Regions from separate parts of the Bradyrhizobium sp. USDA 4452 genome, predicted to be linked through region 1. Evidence: predicted binding sites of a transcription regulator. Region 1 holds the regulator's gene; the other holds the start of a gene.
What was found. The regulator PhoB, encoded in region 1, activates phosphate uptake and scavenging genes when phosphate is short. The targets are predictions, from matches to a motif close to TGTCATNNANCTGTCAT.
Positions count from the first base shown of each region.

Region 1 (7,377 bases):
ATTGCAGCAGGATGCCGCCGGCGCGCCAGTGCAGCTTGCCGCCCTCGCCGCCGCGCATCTCCTCGCCGACCGCAAGGCGGACCCGGGTCGGAATCTGCTCCGAGCGCAGGAAATATTCGTGAGCCGCCTCTTCCAGGCCGCCGCCGTCGAGCGCGACCAGTCCCTGGTAGCGGCTGGTATTGGAGCCCTGATCGATCGTCATCGCAAGGTGGCCCTTGCCGAGCAGTTCGCCTGAAGTTTGCCCGGGCTTGAGTTGCGCGGCATCGTAGCGCGCATAGGCGCGCAGCCGATCGGGCGCCTGGAAATCGACGATCAGGAGCGAGACCGGGCCTTCGGTCCGGGTCTGCAGGATGAAGCGGCCCTCGAACTTGACCGACGAGCCGAGCAGCGTGGTCAGCACGATGGCCTCGCCGAGCAGCTTGCCGACCGCCGGCGGATAATCGTGCTTGTGCAGGATCTCGTCGAGCGCGGGGCCGAGCCGGGTCAGCCGGCCGCGCAGGTCCAGCGCGCCGACCTCGAAGGCCAGCACGGCATCGTCGACAGGAACCGCAGACGGCGCGCGAACGGGCGTCTCGGGCTGGATTTTGATGTCGGGGGATTGTGAAACCATGGCGCTCTATCTGGGGTCTCGGACCGTGAAATAAAGGGGTTCAGCATACCGAGGATCGACGTCGTCCCTGCGAAAGCACAGACCCTAACCACAGGATTTTGTCGCGGCACGAGGCGTCTCCCCTTGTGCCTTTTCACGGGCCGGGGCGTATGGGTCCGGCCTTCGCCGGGACGGCAACATCTACTGATCTACGACTACGCGACCGCGTCGAAACACCAGGCCAGAATGCCCTTCTGCGCATGCAGGCGGTTTTCCGCTTCGTCGAACACCACCGATTGCGGACCGTCGATCACCTCGTCGGTGACCTCCTCGCCGCGATGCGCGGGCAGGCAGTGCATGAACAGTGCGTCCGGCTTGGCGAGCGACATCAGCTTGGCATTGACCTGATAGGGCTTCAGCACGTTGTGGCGGTGCTCGCCCTCCTTGTCGCCCATCGACACCCAGGTGTCGGTGACGACGCAGTCGGCGCCGCGCACGGCGGCTTCCGGATCGGTGCCGAGCACGATCGGCGCGCCGGTGGCCTTGATCCAGTCCCGCATCGGCTTCTTCGGCGAGAGCTCGGGCGGCGTCGCGATGTTGAGATTGAACTTGAAGCGCTCGGCGGCGTGCGCCCAGGAGGCCAGCACGTTGTTGTCGTCACCGGTCCAGGCCACCGTCTTGCCCTGAATCGAGCCGCGCTTTTCCTCATACGTCATGAGGTCGGCCATCACCTGGCAGGGATGCGAGCGCCGGGTCAGGCCGTTGATGACGGGCACCGTTGCGTGGGCGGCGAGTTCGAGCAGCGCGTCATGATTGAGGATGCGGATCATGATCGCATCGACATAGCGCGACAACACGCGCGCGGTGTCGGCGATGGTCTCGCCGCGGCCGAGCTGCATCTCCGCGCCGGTCAGCATGATCGATTCACCGCCGAGCTGGCGCATGCCGACGTCGAACGACACCCTGGTGCGGGTCGACGGGCGCTCGAAGATCATCGCCAGCGTCTTGCCTTCGAGCGGCTTCCTGGGCTTCTCATGCGCCTTCAGCTTGGCCTTCATGGCGGCGCCGGCTTCGAGCATGTTGCGCAGCTCGGCGAGCGGCAGCTCGTTGATGTCGAGGAAGTGACGGACCGGCTTGCTCATTATCCAGCCGCCTTCTTCGGCTGCGTCGCCGACAATGTCGCGCAGGCGCGCTCGAGCGAGACGATCGACTGGTCGATCTCGGCCTCGGTCACGATCAGAGGCGCGAGGAACCGCACCACGTTGTCCCCGGCGCCGACGGTGAGCAGCTTCTCGTTGCGCAGCGCGGCGATCAGATCGCCCGAGGGCACCACGGCCTTGACGCCGATCAACAGGCCCTCGCCGCGCACCTCCGACAGCACGCCGGGATAGCGGTCGACGACCGACGCGAGTTTCTGCTTGAGCAGCAGCGACATCTTCTGCACGTGCTCGAAGAAGCCGGGCTTGAGCATAACGTCGAGCACGGCATTGGCGGCGGCGACTGCGAGCGGATTGCCGCCGAAGGTTGAGCCGTGCGAGCCCGGCGCCATGCCGGCCGCGGCCTGCGCGGTCGCCAGCACCGCGCCGATCGGGAAGCCGCCGCCGAGCGCCTTCGCCAGCGACATCACGTCCGGCGTGACGCCGGTGCGCTTGTAGGCGAACAGCTCGCCGGTGCGGCCCATGCCGGTCTGCACCTCGTCGAATGCGAGCAGCAGGCCGTGCTCGTCGCACAGGGCGCGCAGCGCCTTGAAGAAGGCCTGCGGCGCCGAGCGCACGCCGCCCTCGCCCTGCACCGGCTCGATCAGGATGCCGGCGGTGTTCGGGCCGATCGCCTTCTTCACCGCCTCGATGTCGCCGTGCGGCACCTGGTCGAAGCCGTCCATCGGCGGGCCGAAACCTTCGAGGTATTTCGCCGAGCCGGTCGCAGCCAGCGTACCCAGCGTGCGGCCATGGAAGGCGCCTTCGAAGGTAATGATGCGGTAGCGCTCGGGATGGCCCTTGGAGAAGTGGTAGTGGCGGACCAGCTTGATCACGCCCTCCATCGCTTCCGCGCCGGAATTGCAGAAAAACACAAAGTCGGCAAAGCTCTGCTCGCACAGCCGCGCGGCGAGCACTTCGCCGTCCGGGCTCTTGAACAGGTTCGACATGTGCCAGAGCCTGGTCGCCTGCTCCTGCAGCGCCTTGACCAGATGCGGATGCGCATGTCCGAGCGCGTTCACCGCGACACCCGAGGTGAAGTCGAGATAGCGGTCGCCGTTGGTTGCGATCAGCCAGGCGCCCTCACCGCGCTCGAAGCCGAGATCGACCCTGGCGAAGACGGGGAGCAGATGCGACGAGGCGTTGGTCATGGCGTTCACTGCCGGTTTGAAACCGTCAATTGCTGCGCGGCTTGACGCCAGCGCAGCAACCGCCAGCTTCGGAAAACAAAACGGCCGCCTTTGCGGGCGGCACGTGCACATCATTCTATGCTGCGGCCGGTCAGTGTCAATCGCCAGCAGCCGGCCCCTGCCGGCGTTCCTGCGATGCGAACCCAGCGCAATCCGGAGCATTCCGGTGCGGTGGAAAAGCCGCACGGCAATGCTTAACTGTGTGGGAACATGTGGACGCACGGCCGCGGACTCTTGCGCCAGAGTCACGCCATATTGTAGCGTTTGACCTGTCGGGTACGACATCTCGTGCGGCAGTACTGGACCCTCTAAGTAGCCTTCGTTCTCGCGTAAACGTTCGGGCGCAACACCGTGCCCGGCGAGGGCTAAGGGATTCTGGCCGCAGGGATATTTGTCCAGATTGGCTCGCAGCGCCGCTCCGTTGATTGGCCGGCGCCATGCGAAAGGAAGAATGCGATGACGGTATTGACCTGGTCCGACGATCGCGTCGAGCAGCTGAAGAAGCTCTGGGAATCCGGCCTCTCGGCCAGCCAGATCGCGGCGGAACTTGGCAATGTGACGCGAAACGCCGTGATCGGCAAAGTGCATCGGCTCGGCCTCTCCGGCCGCGCCAAGGCCCCTTCCACGGCCGCGCCGCGGCAGCGCAAGGCCCGCCCCGCCCAGCACATGATGCGGGTGGCGCGCCCGGTCTCGCGCGGCAACACCGCGCTCGCGCACGCTTTCGAGGTCGAGATGGAGCCGGATCCGATCTCCTTCGACAATGTGGTGCCGATGAGCCAGCGGCTGTCGCTGCTCGAGCTCAACGAGGCCACCTGCCACTGGCCGGTCGGCGATCCCTCGAGCCCGGAATTCTTCTTCTGCGGCGGCAAGGCGCTCGCCGGCCTGCCCTATTGCGCGCATCACTCGCGCGTCGCCTACCAGCCCGCCGCCGATCGCCGCCGGCCCTCGGCGAAGCCACAGATCAAGTAAGCACTCGGGAAACTGCCTGGACTGCAAAAACAAATCCCCGCGCAAGCGGGGATTTTTTTGTGGCTCGTAGCCCGGCTACTTCACCGGCGTTGTCCCGGCCAAAGCCGGAACGACATTGTGCTTGCGATTGCTGCACTGCCTTACGGCTGCGGCTCGGCCTTTGCAAAGCGATCGTCGAGCGCGTAGCCGGCGCCGCGCACGGTGCGGATCGGATCCTGCTCGCGGCCGGGATTGAGCAGCTTGCGCAGACGGCCGATATGCACGTCGACGGTACGTTCATCGATATAGATGTCGCGGCCCCAGACGCTGTCGAGCAGCTGCTCGCGGCTGAACACGCGGCCGGGATGCTCGAGGAAGAATTCGAGCAGCCGATACTCGGTCGGCCCGAGATCGATCGGACGGCCCGAGCGCGCCACGCGGCGCTTCTCGCGATCGAGCTCGATGTCGCCATAGGTCAGCACGGTCGCAAGCCGCTCCGGACTCGCACGGCGCAGCAGGCCCTTCACCCGTGCCAGCAATTCCGGCACCGAGAACGGCTTGACGATGTAGTCGTCGGCGCCGGTGGCAAGCCCGCGCACGCGCTCACTCTCCTCGCCGCGCGCGGTCAGCATGATGATCGGAAGCTGCTTGGTCTCGGGCCGCGCACGCAGGCGACGGCACAGCTCGATGCCGGACAGGCCCGGAAGCATCCAGTCCAGCACCACGAGGTCGGGAACGCGCTCCTTCAGGCGGGTGTCGGCATCGTCGCCGCGCCCCACCGTTTCGACATCGTAGCCTTCCGCATCGAGGTTGTAGCGCAACAGTGTCGTCAGCGCTTCCTCGTCTTCGACTACCAGAATGCGTGCGCTCATCGGTTTAAGTTCTCTCTCTGTGATGATCCGTTGCCCAGACGCAAACCGAAACGCTTACTTTCCTGAGCATAACCCCTGCGGAAAACGGCTTGTCGTGAAGACAATCCGGCTCCGCGCCCGCGGATCATGTCCTAGGTACCCGGCACAGTGGTGGCAAAGTTGGTCATGTCGCCCTTCGGACGCTTGTCGGTGATCTGCTGGCCTTCGATCATGTAGAACACGGTCTCGGCGATATTGGTGGCGTGATCGCCGATCCGCTCGATGTTCTTGGCGCAGAACATCAGATGGATGCAGAACGAGATGTTGCGCGGATCCTCCATCATGTAGGTCAAGAGCTCGCGGAACAGCGAGGTGCAGATCGCGTCGACCTCCTCGTCGCCCTTCCAGACGTTCATCGCCGCCGGCAGATCGTGCGCGGCATAGGCGTCGAGCACCGACTTGACCTGCGACAGCACGAGGTCGGTCATGTGCTCCAGGCCGCGGATCAGCTTCAGCGGCTGGAAATCGCTCTCCAGCGCCGCGACGCGCTTGCCCATGTTCTTGGCGAGGTCGCCGATCCGCTCGAGATCGGTGGCGACGCGCATCGCGCTGACGATCTCGCGCAGGTCGATCGCCATCGGCTGGCGGCGGGCGATCGTCAGCACCGCGCGCTCTTCGATGACACGCTGCAGATTGTCGATCTCGATGTCCGCGGCGACCACGCGCTTGCCGAGCGCGACGTCGCGACGGATCAGCGCGTCGACCGACTCGGTAATCATCCGCTCGACGAGCCCGCCCATCTCGGCGACCAGGCGGGTCAATTCCTGCAGGTCGCTGTCGAATGCCTTGGCGGTATGTTCAGAAGCCATCGTCATTCTCCTCAGCCGAACCGGCCGGTGATGTAGTCCTGGGTGCGTCGATCGCTCGGCGAGGTGAAGATCTTGTTGGTGTCGTCGAACTCGATCAGCTCGCCGAGATACATGAAGGCGGTCTTGTCGGAGACGCGCGCCGCCTGCTGCATGTTGTGGGTGACGATCGCGATCGTGTAGTCCTCGGAGAGCTCCTGGATCAGTTCCTCGACCTTGGCGGTCGAGATCGGATCGAGCGCAGAGCACGGCTCGTCGAACAGGATCACCTCGGGACGCACCGCCACGGTGCGCGCGATGCACAGCCGCTGCTGCTGGCCGCCAGAAAGCGACAGGCCGGAAGCGTTCAGCTTGTCCTTGACCTCGTTCCACAGCGCACCGCCGCGCAGCGCCTTCTCGACCCGGTCGTCCATCTCGGACTTCGAGATCTTCTCGTAGAGGCGGATGCCGAAGGCGATGTTCTCGTAGATCGTCATCGGGAACGGCGTCGGCTTCTGGAACACCATGCCGACGCGCGCGCGCAGCAGATTGAGGTCGAGCTTGGGATCAAGAATGTTGGTCTGGTCCAGCATCAGCTGGCCGACAGCGCGCTGGCCCGGATAGAGATCATACATCCGGTTGAAGATGCGCAGCAGGGTCGACTTGCCGCAGCCCGACGGGCCGATGAACGCCGTGACGCGGTTGGTGCCGAGCGTCAGGTTGATGTTCTTCAGCGCGTGGTGCTCGCCGTAATAGAAGTTGAGGTTGCGCACCGTGACTTTCGGCGGCGCTTCCGGCAGCGGCACCTGCGGAACGTGGCTCGCGGCGGTCGTGGAGACGGAAAGCTCGGTCATTTTGCGGCCCTTTCGGCACCAAGGATACGCGCGCCGATATTCAGCGCGAGCACGGTGAAGGTGATGAGCAGCGCACCGCTCCACGCCAGCTCTTTCCAGTAGGCGTAGGGGCTCTGCACGAAGTTGTTGATGGTCACCGGCAGGTTGGCCATCGTCTTGGTCAAGTCCCAGCTGAAGAACTGGTTCGACAGCGCGGTGAACAGCAGCGGCGCGGTCTCGCCCGCGACGCGGGCGGTCGCCAGCAGCACGCCGGTGATCAACCCGCTGCGCGCAGCACGATAAGCGATCCGCTTGATCACCAGCGAACGCGGCAGGCCGAGCGCGGAGGCCGCCTCGCGCAGCGGGTTGGGCACCAGCAGCAGCATGTCCTCGGTGGTGCGCACCACGACCGGGATCACGATCACTGCGAGCGCAAGCGCACCCGCGATCGCCGAGAAGCCGCGCATCGGCACCACCACCGCGCCATAGATGAACAGGCCGATGATGATCGACGGCGCACTGAGCAGGATGTCGTTGATGAAGCGGATCACCGAGGTGAGCTTGTCGTGCTTGCCGTACTCGGCAAGGTAGGTGCCGGCGAACAGGCCGAGCGGCGCGCCGATGCCGACGCCGATCACCGTCATGATCACGGAGCCGACGATGGCATTGAGCAGGCCGCCATCGGTCGAGCCCGGCGGCGGCGTATTCTGGGTGAACAGTTGCACGCTGAGGCCTGCGATGCCGTTGTAGAGCAGCGTGATCAGGATCAGCGCCAGCCAGGTGACGCCGAACAACGCCGCGCCGACGCAGAGCGTGCGAACGACGATGTCGCTGCGGCGGCGGGATTTGTAGATCGGGTTCATGGCGTTACTTCCCCGCCTTCTTTTCAAGCCGCATCAGCATCAGCCGCGCGCCGGCGAGCACG
Region 1 covers NZ_JBSSGK010000001.1:3,419,097-3,426,473, forward strand. Annotated here, with positions in the region: gene ACVISU_RS16465 (Hsp33 family molecular chaperone) at 1-610, opposite strand, end outside; gene argF (ornithine carbamoyltransferase) at 805-1,731, opposite strand; gene ACVISU_RS16475 (acetylornithine transaminase) at 1,731-2,936, opposite strand; gene ACVISU_RS16480 (GcrA family cell cycle regulator) at 3,432-3,944, shown strand; gene phoB (phosphate regulon transcriptional regulator PhoB) at 4,085-4,795, opposite strand; gene phoU (phosphate signaling complex protein PhoU) at 4,927-5,643, opposite strand; gene pstB (phosphate ABC transporter ATP-binding protein PstB) at 5,655-6,473, opposite strand; gene pstA (phosphate ABC transporter permease PstA) at 6,470-7,315, opposite strand; gene pstC (phosphate ABC transporter permease subunit PstC) at 7,320-7,377, opposite strand, start outside.

Region 2 (7,377 bases), 1.4 Mb from region 1:
CGCCCCGGCGGCGCTCACCGACCAAATCGCGCGCGAGCTCTATGACCTCGAGGCCAATGACGTCATGGGCGGCGCGCCAATGCCCGCGCCCGACGGCACGACGGTTCCGGCGCTCGGCACCGCTGCCGCGGCCTGAGCGGCGCGCATTTTCCAATCTGCGAGGCCGGGCGTTTTGCCTGGCCAACAGGTGTAACTACAAAAGAGGGGTAGTCATGTTCACTCGTCGCATCATTCTGGCCGGCGCCGCCGTGCTGGCGTTCACCGGCTCGGCATTCGCGCAGGACTGGAAAGCAAAATATCCCGAGCTCACCTTCGCGGTGGTGCCGGCCGAGAACGCCTCCGGCGTCACCGAGCGCTGGACGCCGTTCACGGCCTATCTGTCCAAGGAGCTCGGCGTGAAGGTCACGCTGCGCATTGCCAACGACTACGCGGCCGTCATCGAAGGCCAGCGCGCCGGCAACATCCAGATCGCCAGCTACGGCTCGGCCTCGTTCGCCCGCGCGCGGCTGACCGGCGTCAAGACCGACGCCTTCGCCAACGACATGAACGCCGACGGTTCGACCGGCTACTATTCGGTGTTCTTCGTCAAGGCTTCCAGTCCCTACAAGAAGGTGGAAGACCTGAAGGGCAAGAACCTCGGCCTGGTCGATCCGAACTCGACCTCGGGCAACAACGTGCCGCGCTTCGAGCTCGACAAGATGGGCATCCATGATGCCGAGGGCTTTTTCGGGAAGGTCGTGTTCACCGGCAGCCACGAGAACGCGATCCTCGCCCTGGCGCAGGGCACCGTCGACATGGCGGCCAACCAGTGCACCAACGAGGATGACTCGACGCTCGCGCAGATGTTGACCAAGGGCATGCTGAAGAACGCCGACGGCTCGGCGATGAAGAAGGAGGATTTCCGGATCATCAACAAGTCGTCGCCCATCATCAACGGCCCCTACGCCTACAATTCCGACCTTCCGGAAGACCTGAAGGCGGCGATCGCCAAGGCCTTCTTCGAAGCGCCGACCAAGGACAAGGCCGCCTTCGACCGTCTATCCGACGGCCAGAAGAAGGGCTTCCATCCGGCCACGACCAAGGATTGGGACAGCACGATCGAACTGATCAAGTTCGTCGACCGACTGCGCAAGAAGGCGAGCTGATCGCGCGCCTGACGTCACGAGGGCCGGGCGCATGGCCCGGCCCTTTCTCTCCACTCAACTCCGAACCGGACTGCAAGCGCCGATGGCGACCGCCGTATCCATTCTTCCAGCGCAGCAACTGGCGACGCTGGAGGGCGCCTACCGCAAGTCCGTCGCACGCAAGCGGTCGAAGGCCGCGCTGGCAACGGCGGCATTCTGCGCGGTGCTGGTGATCGCAGCGTTCGGCGCGGAAGTGAACCTGCGCACGCTGTTCACCTATTTCGGCAATTTCGTCAGTTATTTTGATCGCATCCTGACGCTGGATTCCGGCGCGCGGGTCTGGACCGATCCCGCCGAATGGTTCTGGGGGTGGCACAAATGGCTGAAGATGCTCGGCGAGACGATCCTGATCAGCTATGTCGGCACGCTCACGGGTGCCGTGCTCGCCTTCGCACTCAATTTCTTCGCGGCCCAGAATACGTCGCCGGGCTCGTGGGTCCGTTTCACGGTCCGTCGCCTGCTGGAATTCGCCCGCACCGTGCCCGGCATCGTGTTCGCGCTGATCTTCGTGATCGCCTTCGGTCTCGGGCCGATGGCCGGCGTGCTCGCGATCGCGATCCACACCACCGGGGCGCTCGGCAAGCTGTTTGCCGAGATCGTCGAGAACGCCGACATGAAGCCGGTCGAGGGCATCCGCTCCACCGGCGCGAGCTGGCTGTCCTGCATGCGCTTTGCCGTGTTGCCGCAGGTCTCGGCGGGCTACGCCAGCTATGCGCTGCTGCGCTTCGAGATCAACGTCCGCGAAGCTTCCGTGATGGGCTTCGTCGGCGCCGGCGGCATAGGTCAGGAGCTCGTGGTCGCGATCCGCAAATTCTACTATTCCGACGTCAGCGCGATCCTCATCACCATCATCGTCACCGTCTTCATCATCGACATCTCGACCGGCTGGCTGCGCGGCCGGCTGTTCGGCAAGGAGACCCGGCGATGAGCCAGCTGCCGAGGCCGGACACCGCGGAACTGCGCGCGAAATATCCCGGCGTGTTCGATCGTCCCGCGTCGGCACGGCTGGCGATGCCGGCGATGATCGCCGCGGCGTTCGCGATCTTCGTCTACGGTCTGGTCGATCTCGACTTCTCGCCCACGAAGCTGATCTCGGGGATGAGCCAACTCGGCTGGATCGCCATGCTGATGATCCCGCCGAATCCCGGCACGTCGTTCCCGCTCTACATGCAGGCGCTCGGCGAGACGCTTTCGATCGCGCTGCTCGGCACTACGCTCGCGGCGCTGCTCGCGCTGCCCGTGAGCCTGCTGGCCGCACGCAACATCATCCCCTCGAACCTGATCCGCTTTCCGGTGCGCCGCTTCTTGGATTCGATCCGCGGCGTCGATACACTGATCTGGGCGCTGGTCTGGATCAACGTGGTCGGCCTCGGTCCGTTCGCCGGCGTGCTGGCGATCATGGTCTCCGACTTCGGCGCGTTCGGAAAATTGTTCTCGGAGGCGATCGAGGCGGCGGACCGCAAGCAGGTCGAGGGCATCCGCGCCTCCGGCGGCAACGCGCTGCATGAAATCCGCTTCGGCCTGCTGCCGCAGGTGCTGCCCGTGATCGCCGGCCAGGTACTTTATTTCATCGAGTCGAACACCCGTTCGGCCACCATCATCGGCATCGTCGGCGCCGGCGGCATCGGCCTGCAGCTCGCCGAGCAGATCCGCGTGCTGGAATGGCAGAAGGTGTCGTTCCTGATCCTGATGATCTTGATCGCGGTCGCCGCGATCGACTTCATCTCGAGCAAGCTGCGCTTTGCCATCATCGGTCAAAGGGCGGTGGTGTAGCTTGCCGCGCGCTCAAGCCTTCTCCCCTTGTGGGAGAAGGTGGCGCGAAGCGCCGGATGAGGGGTATCGCTCAGCGAATTCAGAAGCCGACGTGTCCGGGGAGAGATACCCCTCACCCGGATCGCATCTGGCGATGCGACATAGCCGAAGCTTCGCTTCGGCGTTCTTGAGGACGGCCGCCGTAGGCGGCCTAAGCCTCTCCCGCAAGGGGAGAGCTGCCCCGTCAGTGCGCCGGCACAGTCAGCCGTTCTCGACCAGAAACTCCACCCGCTCGGCGGCGAAGCGCGAGCGCTTGGTCGCCAGCGGCTGGTCCAGCATGTCGACGTCGGTGGCGTCGACCACCAGCACCGGCCGGCCCAGCGGCAGATCGAGCCGTGCGGCGTCGGTCGCATCGACGATCGCCGCGGTGATCCGGGTCGACGAACGGCGGTAGTCCTTGACGCCGTAGTGCCCGAGCAGCTTGGTCATCGAGCGAACATTGGCGAAGACGTTGCCGGCATCGGGAAACCGCTCGGCCGACAGCCAGGTGGTCGAGACGCAGATCGGCGTCCGGTCGGCGAGCCGCACCGCTTCGATCCGGGTCAGCGGCGCGCCGATCTTCAGGCCGAGCTCGCGCGCGATCTCGCGGTTGGCGACGTCGCTGCCGGCATCGATGAGCTGGCCGCGCGGCTCGTGGCCGCCGGCACCGACGATCTCGGAGAATCGCGTGCGTGAACGCAGCGGGTAGGCGAGGCGCTGGGCCTCGACATAGGTGCCGCTGCCGCGCTCGGCGCGCACCAGGCCGCGCTCCGCCAATGCGGCGAGCGCCCGCCGCACGGTGTGGCGATTGACGCGGTAAGTCTCGGCGATCTCCATCTCGCCGGGCAGCTTTTCGCCCGCGGCAAAGCGGCCGTCAGCGATGCCGCGCTCGATGCCGTCGGCGACCTGCCGCCACAAGGCGACGCCGGAACTTTCCTGCATGCTCATGGCGCGGTGATACCAGAAATCTTTGGTTTGTCACGAAACAGTCATGGCGCTCGGCTATCAAGTTGTCTATTATCATAGACAACTTGATACAAGCAAGGTTGCCCATGAGCTTGACCGGACCAGACAGCAAACAGGCCCAGCGCAAGGCGGCGATGACCGTGCTGGCGCACTCCGCCGCGGCCGACATCGCAGGCCGGCTCGCGGCGATCGCTGTGCCTAGCCATCAGAACCTGCGCGAGCCGGAGAACGGCCTCGTGATGCTGCGCGGGCGGATCGGCGGCGACGGTGCGCCGTTCAATCTTGGCGAGGCGACGGTGTCGCGCGCAGCGGTGCGGCTTGCGAGCGGCGAGGTCGGCTTCGGCTACACGCTCGGCCGCGATGCGCACAAGGCGCAGATGATCGCGCTGTGCGACGCCATGGTGCAGTCGGCGGCATTGTCCGGCGAGGTGGAGACCAAGGTGATCGCGCCGCTGCGCGTCGCCATGAATGCCGAACGCGCCCGCAAGGCCGCCGAGACCGCGGCAACGCGGGTCGATTTCTACACGATGGTGCGCGGTGAGGGGTGATGCAATGACGACGATTGCCGAAATGCCCGCAGGCTTTGCCGACAAGGTGCTGTCGGCGCAATCCACGTTCCGCTCCGTGATGGACGCGATGGCGCGTCCGGGCAGCGTGCAGCGCGTCGCCGCCAGCGTCGGAACGCCGGCCGGTATGATGCGCGGCTCGGCCGCGATCGCGCTGACGCTGTTCGATCACGACACGCCGATCTGGCTCGATGCCGCGATGTCGGCGACGCCGGACGTCGCCCGTTGGCTGAAGTTCCACGCCAGCGCGCCGGTGGTTGCGGATTCCGCGATCGCAAGCTTCGCGCTGATCGGCGATGCCGCGAACCTGCCGGCGCTGGAGCGCTTCGCGTTCGGCAGCAGCGAATATCCTGACCGGTCGACCACGCTGATCCTGCAGGTCGACAGCCTGACGCAGGGTCCGGCCTTCGAGCTGAAAGGCCCCGGCATCGACGGCAGCGCGCTGCTGCAGGCGATGATCAAGCCGCGCGACCTGTTCCAGCGGCTGTCGATCAACGAAGCCCTGTTCCCGCGCGGCATCGATGTCGTGCTGGTCCATGACGACAATATTGTCGCGATCCCGCGCACCACGCGGCTGATCGCAAGCGGAGTGTGAGCGATGTATGTAGCTGTCAAGGGAGGCGAGCGCGCCATCGAGAACGCTCATCGGCTGCTCGCGCATGAGCGGCGCGGCGATCGCGATGTCGCCGAGGTGACGCTGGCGCAGATCTCCGAACAGCTCGCGCTCGGGGTCGACCGGGTGATGACCGAAGGCTCGCTCTATGATCGCGAGCTCGCGGCGCTCGCGATCAAGCAGGCGCGCGGCGACATGATCGAAGCGATCTTCCTGGTTCGCGCCTTCCGCGCCACGCTGCCGCGCTTCGGCGCCACCGAGCCTGTCAATACCGGCGAGATGCAGGTGCGGCGGCGCATCTCCTCGACCTTCAAGGATGTTCCGGGCGGCCAGATCCTGGGGCCGACCTTTGACTACACCCATCGCCTGCTCGATCCGCAGCTCGCGGAAGGCTTTGTGCCGGAGCAGCCGGCGATCGCGGAGGCCTCGCAGGCGGCGACGCCGCGGGTCACCGACATTCTCGGCCGCGATGGTTTGATCGAACCGTCACCGCAGGCAGATGGCGACGCGCCGGTCGGCGACCTCACGCGCGAACCGCTGAGCTTTCCGGCCGATCGCGATCTGCGGCTGCAGAATCTGGCGCGTGGCGACGAGGGTTTTCTGCTCGCGCTCGGCTATTCGACGCAGCGCGGCTATGGCCGCAACCATCCCTTCGCCGGCGAGATCCGCTTCGGCGAGGTCGAGGTCGAGTTCTTTGCCGAGGATGTCGGCTTCGCCGTGCCGCTCGGCTCGATCGAGCTGACCGAGTGCCAGATGGTCAACCAGTTCAAGGGCTCGACATCAGAGGCGCCGTGCTTCACCCGCGGCTATGGCCTTGCCTTCGGCCAGAGCGAGCGCAAGACCATGTCGATGGCGCTGGTCGACCGTGCGCTGCGTGCGGGCGAACTCGGCGAGGAGGTCGGCGCGCCGGCGCAGGACGAGGAATTCGTGATGTCGCACTCCGACAATGTCCAGTCGACCGGCTTCGTCGAGCATCTCAAGCTGCCGCACTACGTCGACTTCCAGTCCGAGCTCGGCCTGCTCCGCAAGTTGCGGCAGGAGTTCGCGGAGGCCAACGAGGCCGTTGAAATGCAGGAGGCCGCGGAATGAATGCGCCGACATACAATTTCGCCTATCTCGACGAGCAGACCAAGCGGATGATCCGCCGCGCCATCCTGAAGGCGATCGCGATCCCCGGCTATCAGGTGCCGTTCGCGAGCCGCGAGATGCCGATGCCCTATGGCTGGGGCACCGGCGGCGTGCAGGTGACGGCGGCGATCCTCGGTCCCGACGACGTGCTGAAGGTGATCGACCAGGGCTCGGACGACACCACCAACGCGATCTCGATCCGAAAATTCTTCGGCAAGACCGCGGGCGTCGCGACCACGACCTCGACGATGGACGCGACCGTGATCCAGACCCGGCACCGGATTCCCGAGGCGTCACTGCACGCCGGACAGGTACTGGTCTATCAGGTGCCGATCCCCGAGCCGCTGCGTTTCCTGGAGCCGCGCGAGACCGAGACGCGGCGCATGCACGCGCTCGCCGAATACGGGCTGATGCACGTCAAGCTTTACGAGGACATCGCGCGCTTCGGCCACATCGCGACCGCCTACGCCTATCCGGTGAAGGTGAACGCGCGCTACGTGATGGACCCGTCGCCGACGCCGAAATTCGACAATCCGAAGATGGACAATTGCGCGGCGCTGCAGCTGTTCGGCGCCGGCCGGGAGAAGCGCATCTATGCGATCCCGCCCTACACGACGGTGGTGTCACTGGATTTCGAGGATCACCCGTTCACGCGCTACCGCTTCAACGCGCCCTGCGCGCTGTGCGGCGCGGACAATTCCTATCTCGACGAGATCGTCACCGACGACAGAGGCGGGCGGATGTTCGTCTGCTCCGACACCGACTTCTGCGAGCAGCGCCAGGCCGCCGGCCATCACGGCACCGAGAGCGCGGCGCCGCACAAGGAGAAGGCGCATGTCTGAGCTGGCAAACTTCGACGACGATCAGCCACTGCTGGTGGCCGAAGGGCTCGGCAAGAATTACGGCCGGCTTGCGGCCTGCCGCGACGTTTCGTTCGCGCTCTATCCCGGTGAGGTGCTGGCGATCGTCGGCGAGTCCGGGTCGGGCAAGTCGACGCTGCTGCAGCTGCTCTCGGCGCAGCTTACGCCGAGCGCGGGACGGGTATCCTACCGGATGCGCGACGGCGTGCTGCGCGATCTCGCCGAACTCGGCGAGGCGGAGCGGCGCTTCCTGTTCCGCACCGACTGGG
Region 2 covers NZ_JBSSGK010000001.1:2,025,894-2,033,270, reverse strand. Annotated here, with positions in the region: gene phnC (phosphonate ABC transporter ATP-binding protein) at 1-136, shown strand, start outside; gene phnD (phosphonate ABC transporter substrate-binding protein) at 213-1,145, shown strand; gene phnE (phosphonate ABC transporter, permease protein PhnE) at 1,228-2,112, shown strand; gene phnE (phosphonate ABC transporter, permease protein PhnE) at 2,109-2,957, shown strand; gene phnF (phosphonate metabolism transcriptional regulator PhnF) at 3,198-3,923, opposite strand; gene phnG (phosphonate C-P lyase system protein PhnG) at 4,028-4,489, shown strand; gene phnH (phosphonate C-P lyase system protein PhnH) at 4,494-5,102, shown strand; gene ACVISU_RS09585 (carbon-phosphorus lyase complex subunit PhnI) at 5,106-6,209, shown strand; gene ACVISU_RS09580 (alpha-D-ribose 1-methylphosphonate 5-phosphate C-P-lyase PhnJ) at 6,206-7,090, shown strand; gene phnK (phosphonate C-P lyase system protein PhnK) at 7,083-7,377, shown strand, end outside.
Region 2: phnF (phosphonate metabolism transcriptional regulator PhnF) is a predicted target of PhoB. The motif match lies at 3,952-3,968, and genes of this name have one in related genera.